Regions from separate parts of the Paenibacillus litoralis genome, predicted to be linked through region 2. Evidence: riboswitches for the same ligand, from Rfam matches in the RefSeq annotation. Region 2 holds a riboswitch; the other holds the start of a gene.
The links. A riboswitch is a leader RNA that binds a small molecule or an ion and turns the genes downstream of it on or off. The one in region 2 is predicted to bind cyclic di-AMP.
Positions count from the first base shown of each region.

Region 1: it holds a riboswitch for cyclic di-AMP, as region 2 does, so the genes downstream of both, ACKGJP_RS24565 (3D domain-containing protein) here and ACKGJP_RS35905 (C40 family peptidase) in region 2, are expected to answer to the same signal.

Region 1 is NZ_CP176395.1:5,777,106-5,783,122, forward strand. Features, by position in the region: gene ACKGJP_RS24560 (TaqI-like C-terminal specificity domain-containing protein) at 1-816, opposite strand, end outside; gene ACKGJP_RS24565 (3D domain-containing protein) at 1,403-2,218, opposite strand; cyclic di-AMP (ydaO/yuaA leader) riboswitch at 2,226-2,422, opposite strand; partial or broken gene ACKGJP_RS24570 (LysR family transcriptional regulator) at 2,693-2,791, opposite strand; gene ssuE (NADPH-dependent FMN reductase) at 2,928-3,464, opposite strand; partial or broken gene ACKGJP_RS24580 (LLM class flavin-dependent oxidoreductase) at 3,580-3,832, opposite strand; gene ACKGJP_RS24585 (hypothetical protein) at 3,885-4,028, opposite strand; gene ACKGJP_RS24590 (ABC transporter substrate-binding protein) at 4,077-5,432, opposite strand; gene ACKGJP_RS24595 (response regulator) at 5,545-6,017, opposite strand, start outside.
Region 2 is NZ_CP176395.1:8,504,630-8,510,646, reverse strand. Features, by position in the region: gene ACKGJP_RS35920 (DUF4127 family protein) at 1-703, opposite strand, end outside; gene ACKGJP_RS35915 (LacI family DNA-binding transcriptional regulator) at 785-1,843, opposite strand; gene ACKGJP_RS35910 (FAD-dependent oxidoreductase) at 2,162-3,736, shown strand; gene ACKGJP_RS35905 (C40 family peptidase) at 3,859-4,329, opposite strand; cyclic di-AMP (ydaO/yuaA leader) riboswitch at 4,332-4,466, opposite strand; gene ACKGJP_RS35900 (MarR family winged helix-turn-helix transcriptional regulator) at 4,687-5,139, shown strand; gene ACKGJP_RS35895 (pirin family protein) at 5,264-6,017, shown strand, end outside.

The sequences.
Region 1 (6,017 bases), 2.7 Mb from region 2:
CAAAATCCGTTCTGCGTCTTCTACAGCCGTACCGGCTTGAAGCAGCTTCGCTTTAAGCGATAAATACGTATGAATCAAAAAATTTCCCGACCCGCAGCACGGATCGATTACGGCAGGCAGCGGATGGTCCGCCAGCAGCTTCAGGCTCGATTCTACCAGCGCTTCAACGAGCTTGGACGGGGTATAGTAGCTGCCCTGCGGCTTCCGGGTCCGCAGATTGGAGAGCGACATGTACAAGAGTCCGAGCAAGTCCTCCCCCTCCATATACCGCACGGGGGTTTTAAGCAGCCTGCGCATGACGGACTGCTCCACCGGGCTCGGTCCGTCCTTCCGGAAATCGAACAAAGCGGAAATCGGATTGCCGTAAGCGCCAAGCGTTATTTTACCGGCGTGTACCGCCGCCAAGATGCCGCCGGCACGCAAATCCGTCTCTTTTGCGGCGATATGCCCTCTATCGGCGAGAAGCCGCAAGGCGATCTCCGCCAAAACCGCTTCGGAGCGCACGGCTGCGTTTTCCTCGCCGACCAGTTGAACGACCGTCCTGGCCAGCTCCACTAGGCCCATGGATTTCACATACTCCGCCGGAATCAGATTGCCTTCCGCCGCGGCTTTGTTTCTTCTCTGCTTTAGCCGCTGGGAGTTCGCAGCGAACAGCTCCGTTCGGAGCTCCGCTACGATTCTCCTGTCGAAGAGAGGCGATCTCCCTTCTTTATAGGCGGCGAGTTTTCCCGCCTTCAGCCAATTTCTAACGGTCGCTCCCGACACGCCGAGCAGTTGCGCAGCTTCTTCGACCCGTATATATTGTTGATTATCCAACGCGAGGCCCCCCTCTGTCTGTCCATACGATGCTTATGCTCGCGGGACTTTGCCATCTATAGGCTTCGTCAGCGGCGCCGCTTTTCCTTCCGTCGTAAGGCTTCTTTCCTATATTATCCCGTTCAGCAGGCGAATAACGCCGGTTCTAGAAAATGCTCCCTTGGATTTAGTAGAAACACTGGAACATCCAGACAGGTTACGACTTGCAAGCAAAAATATTGGTGCGTATACAAGCCTAAACGTAATTCGGACACGATTGGGATTGTACCACAAGCGTGCCGGCGAAAAAACCTCCGAAACCGCCGCAGTCAGAAGCGGCGGTTTCGGAGGCGCGATTGACCGGCGGCGAGGCAAGGGGTTGGCCGAGGTCCCGATCGAACGCAACCGGCTCTCCTTTTCAACTCCATTCGAAAAACCGCCCCATCGAAAGCGGATTCATCCTTAAACACTTACGAACCGTAAACGGTTCTGGATGACAGCAAAAAAAGCAAGCCGGAACCGGTATGTAAACCGGTGCAGCTTGCTATTTTCGGCCGTTCACGTCATGAAAATGTGCGATCGGGTAAAACTAATCTTTGTAACGGTCTTATTTCAGAACGTATACCTTCACGTTTTGCATGCCGAACGATTGAACATTGCCCATCGAATTCGGGATGAAAATATCGATGCGGTTTCCTTTAATCGCGCCGCCCTGATCGGATGCGGTTGCGATCATGCCTGTCGGCAGTCCGTTAAACGTATAGCCGGTCACATACAACTTGCTTCCCATCGGGATCACGTTCGGATCGACGGCAATGGTGCCGACCTTGAGCGGATTGCCGAAGTAATCGACTGCGCCCCAGCCGCCGTTCTCTTCCGCCGCATCGGAATAAGCCGTTGCGACGACGGGAATCATTTTGCTGTACGAAACGGTTTTGCCGTTTGCCGTGTTTACCGTGTTCGCTGCTGCGACGGGCTTCGCTTTTACAGGCGTCGCTTTCGCCTCAGCCTTTACAGGGGCTGCCGCAACCTTTTTGGCTGCCGGAGTCGGCGCCGGGGTCGCCGCTGCCGTTGTCGGCGCGGGCTCGGCTTGCGCCGGTTCAGCTGCCGGAGCCGCTTGTACCGCAACCGCAGGGGCTTGATCGGATTCAGCCTTATAAGCGAATACGGTCTTTTCAAGCATCGGAGGAAGGTTGAAAGTCAATCCTTTATATACGTTCATCGGATCGATCGTTTTGTTTGCTGCGAGCAAATCCATCAGGGGAATGTGAAGCTTTTGCGAAACGGACCAAAACGTATCGTTTTCTTGCACCGCATACGTGTCCTCCGCAACTTCCATAGCATGCGCAGGCAAAGCAAAGGCGGCGATGGACAGGCTAATGGCAAGGCCTGCCAGCGTCTTTTTTACAGGATTGAAAGTCATAGCAGTCTCCTTTGATATCTATTGCCTACGAGGTTAGTTGTCGGGTTCGGACCAAAGGTTAGTCCCTACTCGCTGATGCGAGATTCACCCCAAACGAACGATAAACGTACCGGTTTTAAAATAATGATTGACCGCCGGACATTTTACGTTCATAATATATCGTCCCCCGCACTTCCGGAGCGGAAGTTTCGGCTCCTGTAAGACTAACATAGACCCTTCGATACGAAAACCCACATTTTCTTACAGTTTTACAAGATTCCCTGAAAAACCGGCCTTATGACGAAGGCATTCCTTACCGCCAAATCCCTAGTTATTCCTATAAGAGCGCCATGCTATGAACGCTTGAATTCTCCCTCATGCGCCATATTTCTGCCATAATCGCGCAGCATCGCAAAAAACGACAACCCCGATTCCAGCGAATCCGCTTTGCCTCCAATTACCAACATGTACCACGTATTTTTGCGTCGCATTTTCGGCAAAAGCGCTCGGTTGATCGAGATTTTGGAATACCCGGTGAATCCGAAGCCAATCCAGCGACACGCACTCGAAAAAGACGAGCGGCTGACGGCTGATCGCTTTCCGCCGTTACATGCTCGGCGCAGACGAACGGATGGCCTCATATGCGTACAGAGGTTCCCCGTTCGCAAAAAAAAGCCGGCCTTGACGCCCAAACGCTCGTCAGACCGACTGTTTCCGATACCGGTTATCGTTACCCGCGATTCGGAAGAGAAGCGACCAGTTCCTGCGCCGCTTGGCGAATTCTACCGGCAATTTCTTCATCCACTTGAAACAGTCCGCCTTCAAGCCGCTGCACATGGGAATCTTGAACGTATACCCCTTGCAGCTGATGGCGGGCGCCGAGCGCGGACAGTACAGGCTTGAGCGCGTAATCGATCACGAGCAGATGGGCAACCGTGCCCCCGATTGCGACCGGTAGCGTCACTTTGCCTTCCAGCCCTTTCTGCGGGATCAGATCGAGGAACGCCTTCAGCACGCCCGTATAGGATGCTTTGTATACCGGCGTCGCCACGACGACCGCATCCGCCTGCTCAATAAGCCGATTTGCAGCCGCAATGGCCGGACTATCGAATTTCGTGTAGACCAAATCCTCCGGCGGCAGCTCGACTACCGAAATGCGCGAATGCTGTGCGCCTTCTTCCGTCAGCTGCCGCTCCAGCACCTGAAGTACGCCGTTCAGCCTCGAATTTGCTGCAGGACTACCCGAAATCAATACGATGTTCGCCATTTCGTTATTCTCTCCTTATATGCCGCCGCCCGTATTACCGGGATACGGCTTGTGTAGTGTAGCGGTTTTCCGGAATCGGAACACCCAGATTGCCGCGAAGCGTATCCGACTCGTGGGCGACCTGACGAACTACCGTAACCGGCTCGAAACGGTTCAGAAAATGCGGGATCGATTTTTTCCGTAATGTAGAGACCGTCCGCTATGAATACAAAATCAAACTTACCATCTTCCGTCTTTCGTGTCCACGATTTGTAAAGCTCGAAATTGACGCTTGCGTCCGTGACCGCTATCGGATGCCGCCGGCCGCTTATACTGCCGCTAACCCCGTGCAAAATCGCGCCCAATTTCAATTGTTTCTTGTCCGCCATATAAACGCCTCCCCGCAGCCACGCCGCCTTCCCCCTTAGGAATTAGGCATGCCTATCCCGTTTGCATCGCCTGCACATCCTTTGGCGGCACTTCGTTCCATACCTTGCTAGGAATCTCGCGCCGCAGCACGGGCGCAACTTCGGCTGCGAACTGCTCGGCCTGCTCCGCTTCGGGGCGCGGGGCGTTGTCAGACACTAAAAAAAGCTGACGCCGGCAATACCGACATCAGCTTCCTGCCATGATTCAGTTGTTTTTCTCGAACACTTTATTCGCTTCCTTGCGGAACTCGGCAACGACTTCATCGATCGTCGCTTTGCCGAACTGCTGCTTCTGCACGGTTTGCTCGAACAGCTTGCCTACCTCCCCGGCACCCTTCGGACCGCCGTCGTACCAGCCCGGATCGTTCTTGCCGATATGCTCGAGCACGTCCTGCATCTTATTTTCGAGAGGCGTAAATTTCGGCTTCAGGTACTCCACCATTTTTTTGTTGTCGGGAAGCCCTCTTTCCGTTCCGAGAATGTCGGCCGCTTCCGCCGAGTTGATCATGAAGTCCATGAACATCGCCGCTTCCTTCGGATGCTTCGTCTTGGCGTTCATGCTGAAGAAAATACCCGGCAGCAGCACGCTGGCCGTCTTCTTGGACACGTCGGCGCGAGGCATCGTCGTCATCTCCAGCTTGTCCTTCAGTACGCCGTCCATCGACGGGAAGTACGGTACGAACAAGGGTCCTTCCATCGCGACGGTCCCTTTAAGGATCGGCTCCTTGTTAGGGTCATACGTAGCCAGCTGATAGGACGAAGTTTCGCTTGCCGGAGGAACGATCCCTTCCTTTCTCGCCTTGTCCCACATCTCCAGCCAGGCTTTAAAGTTTTCGTCCTTATAGCCTAACTTGTTGTCTTTGAACAGCACATCGCCTTTGGAGAACAAGTAATACATGAATGCTTCGAACAGGCCGGACATGTCGTTGGCGCCGTACTTGTCCTTGCCGAGCTTGCCCTTCATTTCACGGGCTTTGTCGAAAAATTCGTCGTAGGTCATGTCCATTTTCGGCGGTTCCACGCCCGCCTGTTTGTACATTTCTTTATTGTAAAACATGACGGAACCGCTCTTGCTAAGCGGTAGGCCCACCAGTTTTCCGTTGACCGTCGCCTGATTGGCCAGCAGGTTTTGATCGAGCCCGTCCACCTTAATGTCTTTGCCTGCCAAGTTCTTCAGATCCATCAGCACGCCGCGATCCGCGTACTCCTTCAAATAGATGATGCTTATGCTGATCAAATCCGGAGCGTTGCTCCCGGCCACCTGGGTGGCTAGCTTATCGTGATACGTGCCGAAGGCGGAATATTCCGGCTTGATTTTTATATTCGGATGCAATTGCTGGAACTTCTCGATCATTTTGATCGTCAGATCATGCCGCTGCTGGCTGCCCCACCATGAGAACCGAAGCTCGACGTTTTCCTTTTCGCTGCCCCCTTTTGAATCCGTAGAAGCCGCCGTACCGTCCGTCTTCGTACCGCCGCAGCCTGCAACGACGCCGGCCGACACGACAAGCGTTAACGCCGACAACAACATTCTGCTTTGAATCGCTTTAAGCCACTTCACCTGCCACACCCCTTGTTAGTATAATTTGGCATAAATCCGCTTACATGGGTCATTATAGTAAACCGTAACCGGCAAAGAAATCATACAAATCTACAATTTCTTCTCCTATTTACTACTGATTGAATTCCGAAGGATTATAACCCGTATACTTTTTGAATAGCTGGCTGAAATAGGCATTATTTTTGTAACCGACCATTTGAGAAATCTCGTACAGCTTATAATTGCCCGTCATCATCAGCTCCTTGGCTTTCTCCATCCGTACCTTCGTCAAATAAACGTTATAATTTTCACCTGTCGCCTGCTTGAATATTTGGCTTAAATAATTTCGGGTCAAATACACTTTATCCGCGATCATATCAAGCGAAATATCGTCCGCATAGTTCGCGTGAACGAACCGTGTAATGAAGTCGATCGTCTTCTTATGCTTGGTAGACACCCGCTTGTCCATCAACCGGCACACCGCCAGCAAAATCCCGTTTATCCAAGATGCCAGATCTTCTTTATCGCAAATCCGTTCCAGCTCCTTATACGAATGGTAATTCGCGTCGGCATCCTCGATCCGCAGCCCGTGATCGTACAGCGCGA
Region 2 (6,017 bases):
TGATCCGGTCAAACAGATTGGCTTCCTGTACGCTTACGATCAGCGCGCGCTGTTCTTTAGGGGAAAAGCCGTACTGCGAATTGTCGTCGAGCGGAATGATCAGGTTATCGATCACGCCTTCTTCCATCAGAGCGATGACATAGCGGTTTACTTTGGCATTCACCGCGCGGCGGCTGACGAAATCGTTCAGGACGTCCTCCGGAATATGGCGGATAAGCGCGTCCAGCTCGGCTTGATCTTCCCCGGCCAGTTCCCCCCGCTCTGCCTTGTCGGTCAGCCAGCCGTATTTAAAGATGTCGGAGCCGTAATCGGCGTAATAATCCGGTTCTTCCTCGCTCGTGCTCATGCTCGGCACGCGCATGATGAGATTGAACGCATGGATGCGGATGCCGGGGTATTGCGCTTTGATCGCGCGAAGGAGATCGAGCCGCTCCACGCATTCCTCGAACGTAAGGGCATGCAGGCGGGAAGGGACGATCCCTCCGTAGATCAGCATATCGATCGAAGCGATCAAATAATCCGCGCCGGTTACGGCGTTCCGCAGCCATGCATGCAGGGCGGGAACGTCAGCCGGCTTTTTTTTGTCGCCAAGCAGGGCGGTGTCCGGAACGCTCAGCTGAAGGTCGGTCATATCGGCCAAGTGCTGCGGATACTGCAAGTTGCAAGGTCTTTCGTCAAGAGGCAGGTATACGATCTGGGTCATGGTGTAGGCTCCTTTAACGGTATGATTGTCGGTTTGTAAAAAAATGCGTGTATGCGGAACTTCGGCTCGGCTGCTTCCGGGCTAGGAATCGACGCCGGGCTGCTTGAGCGGAGCGACCGTCGAGCCTTCGAGCAGCCGGCTGATCAGCCTGACCTGCTCATAGGGAGCATGCGGGTTGGCGATCCGCCATAGCATTCTGTCTGCAGCGCGATGGCCGCATTCTTTGATCAAGAAGGCCGGGCGCGTGACGTCGGACGGCAGCGGCGAAACGGCCAAACTGACGAGCGAGCAGTCCGCCGGAATGCGCTGTTGTAACGTGCCGTAGGCGTAATACAGCCAAGACAAGTCGAGATCGCTGGCGCAGATCAGGGCTGTCGGCAGCATGCGTTGGCGCTTGTCGAGAAACAGGGCCGTGAGCTCTTCGGCATGGACGTTTCCGAGCAGCAGATGATCGTCCGGGTTGACGCCGAGTCCCGCTTGCCCCATCGCTTCGACGAACGCTTGCCAGCGGAGCCTGTAGCCGCGGGTTTGCGTGACGTTCCCGATGTACATGATGCGTTTGTGGCCGTTCGCCAGCAAATGATTCACAGCCAGCACCGTCGTATCGTATACGTCCCAAACGATGCTGTCGATCGGGGCGCCGGGCGGCGGGAAGTTGAGCAGGATACGCGGCATGGGCAGCTCAAGCAGCTTTTTCTCGGCAAGAAGCGGCGTGTTCGGCGTCATGAAGATGCCGTCCGCATAAGAAAGGTCGTGCTGCTCCATCCAAGCGGCGAATTGCTGGTCGGTCTGCACGCTGTCCGGCAGAAACAGCATGGTCGCGGTGTGGCCGACTTCGGCCAGCCTTTCCTGCAGTCCCTGCAGCAGCAGGTGGTGAATATACGATTGCTTGAGCTGCTCCGTCGGTACGATAAACAGAAAGCGGTAAGGCTTTCCGGCATATAACGGCACCCCCTCAAGCGAGGCGGCTTGTTTCTGTTCTTTGGTATAGTACCCGCGTTTGGCCGCATGCTCGCGCACGACCCGGCGCGTCTCCTCGGACATTCCGGGCAGCCCTCTCAGCGCTTTGGAGACGGTATGCGCCGTCAGCCCGAGCTCCTCCGCCAAATCATCCAGCTTAATCGTTTTTTTTCGCGGCATGGCCGGTCTCCTTATTTACGGTATGGATTTTTCATAAACGTAAGTAAAGTAAAAGTTAATAAAAACGTAACTAAAACTAAACTAGAAGCATTGATTAACTCATTATAAAATGATGGTAAATTGGATGTCAATGTAGGGGTTGTCGAATCTTATCAAGAAGTATCGTTCGTTTATTTACCAAGGATAAGCGCCCTTCGGTCTACTTTGGTGCCAGACGTTTACCGAGAAATCGAACAATCAGCGGAGTTTATACTTTCTGAGATTTGAAACAAAAACGTAACTTGACGGAACAAATGAAGGTTGAAGGGATGGAGACGGATGAAGCGGGAACGGAAGAGCGATGTGGTGATTATCGGAGGGGGAACGGGCGGTTGCGCCGCAGCGTTAGCTGCAGCGAGATTGGGCAAGACGGTCGTGATGACCGAAGAAACCGATTGGATCGGCGGGCAGCTGACCAGTCAAGCGGTGCCGCCCGACGAGCACAGATGGATCGAGCAATTCGGCTGTACGCGTACTTACCGGCAATTCCGCGACGGCGTGCGCGATTTCTACAGGCGCACAATGCCGCTTACGCCGGAAGCGCGCGCCAACCGGAACCTGAATCCCGGCAACGGGAACGTCAGCCGCTTATGCCACGAGCCGCGTACCGCCTTAGCCGTACTGCAGGATATGCTGGCGCCCTATGTGCATAGCGGCAAGCTTGTCGTGCTGCTCAACTGCGTACCGGTTGCTGCGGAGACCGACGGCGATCGCGTCCGTTCCGTTACGGTTCGCCATACCGATACCGGCGGCGAGACGGTACTGACGGCGCCTTATTTTTTGGACGCGACCGAATGCGGCGACTTGCTCCCGATGACGGGCACGGAATATGTAACGGGTTCCGAATCGCAGCGGGAAACCGGCGAGCCGCACGCGTTGACGGGAGATGCCGATCCTACCGATATGCAGGCGATTACGCACTGTTTTGCCATGGATTATATCGAAGGTGAAGACCACACGATCGAAAAGCCGCGGGACTATGCGTTCTGGCGCGATTACCAGGCCGATTTTTGGCCGGGCAAGCAGTTGGGCATGCTTGTTCCGCACTATATTACGCTGGAGCCGACGCTCTACTCGATTATGCCGCAGCAAGGCGTTCCTGATCTGTGGCGGTACCGGCGCATTATCGACAAATCGAACTTCGCTCCGGGCACTTATGCCAGCGATATTACGCTAGTTAACTGGATTATGCACGATTACTGGCTCGGCCCGGTCATCGACGTCAGTGAAGAGGAGCGGCAGCGTCACCTGGAAGGGGCGAGACAGCTAAGCCTTTCGTTCTTCTATTGGATGCAGACGGAAGCGCCCCGGCCGGACGGCAAGCTCGGTTACCCGGGCTTAAGGCTGCGCAAAGACGTAGTCGGCACGGAGGACGGGCTGGCAAAGGCGGCATACATCCGCGAATCTCGCCGGATCCGTGCCGAGTTCACGGTGCTGGAGCAGCATATTACGGCGCCTTGCCGCGGCGACCAAGGCGCGATGCCGTTCGCGGATACGATCGGCATCGGCTGCTATCGGATGGACTTGCATCCGAGCACCGGCATGCAGTCGTATATCGACAGCTCGACCTACCCGTTCCAAATTCCGCTCGGCAGCTTAATCCCGGTACGGATGAACAACCTGCTGCCGGCTTGCAAAAATATCGGGACGACCCATCTGACGAACGGATGCTACCGGCTTCATCCGGTGGAATGGAACATCGGGGAAGCAGCCGGCTATCTGGCCGTGTTCTGCATGCTTAATCAAGTAGAGCCCCGCCAGGTGCGCAACGATGCGACTTTGCTTGCCGACTTCCAGCGGCTGCTCGCCGCCGAGGGCGTCGAGCTGCACTGGCCGGTTATTCAAGCGGTATAACTGGCTAAGATCCAAATAGGGGACGGAAAAAGACCTCCCGGACATGAGTCCGGAAGGTCTTTTTCGCGACATATAAGTATGTACTCGGATAAGGCAATACTTATACTTTCGCTTGCTTTTACTTATTTCGCGTCCGTGGTCAACTGATTGTAAAGATCGTCCCACATCACGCGGCGGGCCGAAACGTACCGCTTCGCGTAATACGAATCGGACAATTTCGTTTTGATGACGCCGTCTCCGGTTGCGGAATGAGCGAAAATGCCATCCCCGAGGTAGACGCCGACATGGGAAATCCCTTTGCCGTCGGTGTTAAAGAACACCAGATCTCCTGCGCGGAGATCCTTCTTGTCGACCCAGAAGCCCTCCGTGTTTTGGGACTTCGAGCTGTGAGGCAGATCGATGTTGAACTTGGCGAACAAATAGCTGGTAAAGCCGGAGCAGTCAAAGCCCTTTTCCGACATCCCCGCATATTTGTAAGGGGTTCCAATCAATTCGTCCACTGCTTCGTTCAGCGGGGTTTCCGCAGAGACGCTGCTTGCCATGAAGCTCAGAAACATGACGATACTAACGACAAATACGACAGCTTTCTTCAAAACGAAACTCCTTCCGTTGCCTACGAGGTTAGCTGAGGGTTCGGTTGAAGGTACCCTATGATCCCTTGCTTTCGAGATCAATTCACCCAGTATTGGTTCCCCCGTTTCCCGATCAGGGAATTCGGCATCTTTCCTTTTTTTTCTTGCCGACGTTATGAATTCGCTATCCGGGATGAAAATCCTGCCGGTTTCTTAAGTTTTCTTTAAAAAAACATCATCTTTTTTAAAAATAACCGAGAATTTTGTCGAACGGCCGGATAAAGCCGAATACTCGGCAGCGTTTGACAAAATAGCAGCGTTCGATTATCTTAATGTTAAGATAATTCAATCGCGCTGGTCGATCGGAGGGAAGAAGCAATGGCACATGTCGACGAGGGGAAGGACGAATCGCTCGAGCTGTATATAGTGCTGTCCCGGGCGCACATTTGGGCGGAAGCCCATTCAACCCGTCATATTCGCAGGCACGGTCTTAATCCGACGGAATTCGGCGTGCTTGAACTGGTTTATCATAAAGGACCGCAGCCGCTTCAGCAGATCGGAGAGAAAATATTAATTTCGAGCGGAAACATCACGTATGTGGTCGATAAGCTCGTGAGAAAGAAGCTGTTGAATCGGGTTCCTTATCCGAATGACCGTCGCGTCATTTATGCGGAGCTGACGGACAATGGCCGTAAGCTCATACAAGAGCTGTTTCCGTCGCATACGGAGGCGATCCGGCAAGCGGTAAGCGGGCTAAACCCGGAAGAGAAGAAGCAAGCGGTGCGGCTGCTCAAGAAGCTGGGCAAAGCGGCACAGGAGACTTACAAGTAGCTTACTGGTGCCCGCCGCAACGTCATTATCTTAATTTTGAGATTTTTTGACTGGCAACATAAACGAGGCTTTCCTGCGGGATAAGCGGACGTATTGGACAACCTAATCAAAGGAGGAATTTAAAATGGGAGTAACGATTTACGGAACGGAGCAGCAGGGGAGAGGGCAGTTCGGCCAAAACGGAGAAATCAGCGAGCGCAAGCCGATCGCGTTCCCTCGCGAAGAGGGGGCCGTAAAGCGCGTAGGACCGCTGTTTTACTGGGCGTGGGCTAAGGCGAACGAAACGTTCGAAATCCCTCCCCATCCGCATTCGGGGTTCGAAATCGTTTCGTACGTGCTCAAAGGTACGGGGGTGCACAGCGATTCCCTCGGGAACTCGCAGCAGGTTTCCGCCGGAGGCGCGCAAGTGATGCAGGCGGGCAGCGGCGTGCATCACGCCGAGAAGCTGGAGAAGGATGCGGAGCTGTTCCAGATTTGGTTCGAGCCGAATCTCGTTGAGGCGAATAAGCTGGAGCCGACCTACCGTCAATTCGAGCACGAGCAGTTTCCGGCGCGTAATGAGGATGGCGTTAAGGTGAAAACGATCATCGGCGAAGGCGCCCCGGTCTCGCTGATTACGGCGCCGATCATGCTCGATGTGACGCTGGATCCGGGGAGCATGCACAGGTACGAGGTGCCTAAGGGCCGGGCCGTCGCACTGCTCGTCGTCGAGGGCGAAGGCGGCGTACAGGAGCAGTCGGGGCTGCGGGCCGAGCCTTTGCAATACGCAGACTTCGCGGTCTTGACCGCTGCGAATGCGGAATCTTCATTCCGCTTTGAGGCAAGCGGAAGCGCGTCGCTGCGGTTCGTGTCGATCGAAGTGCCGCTTGAGGTCAACT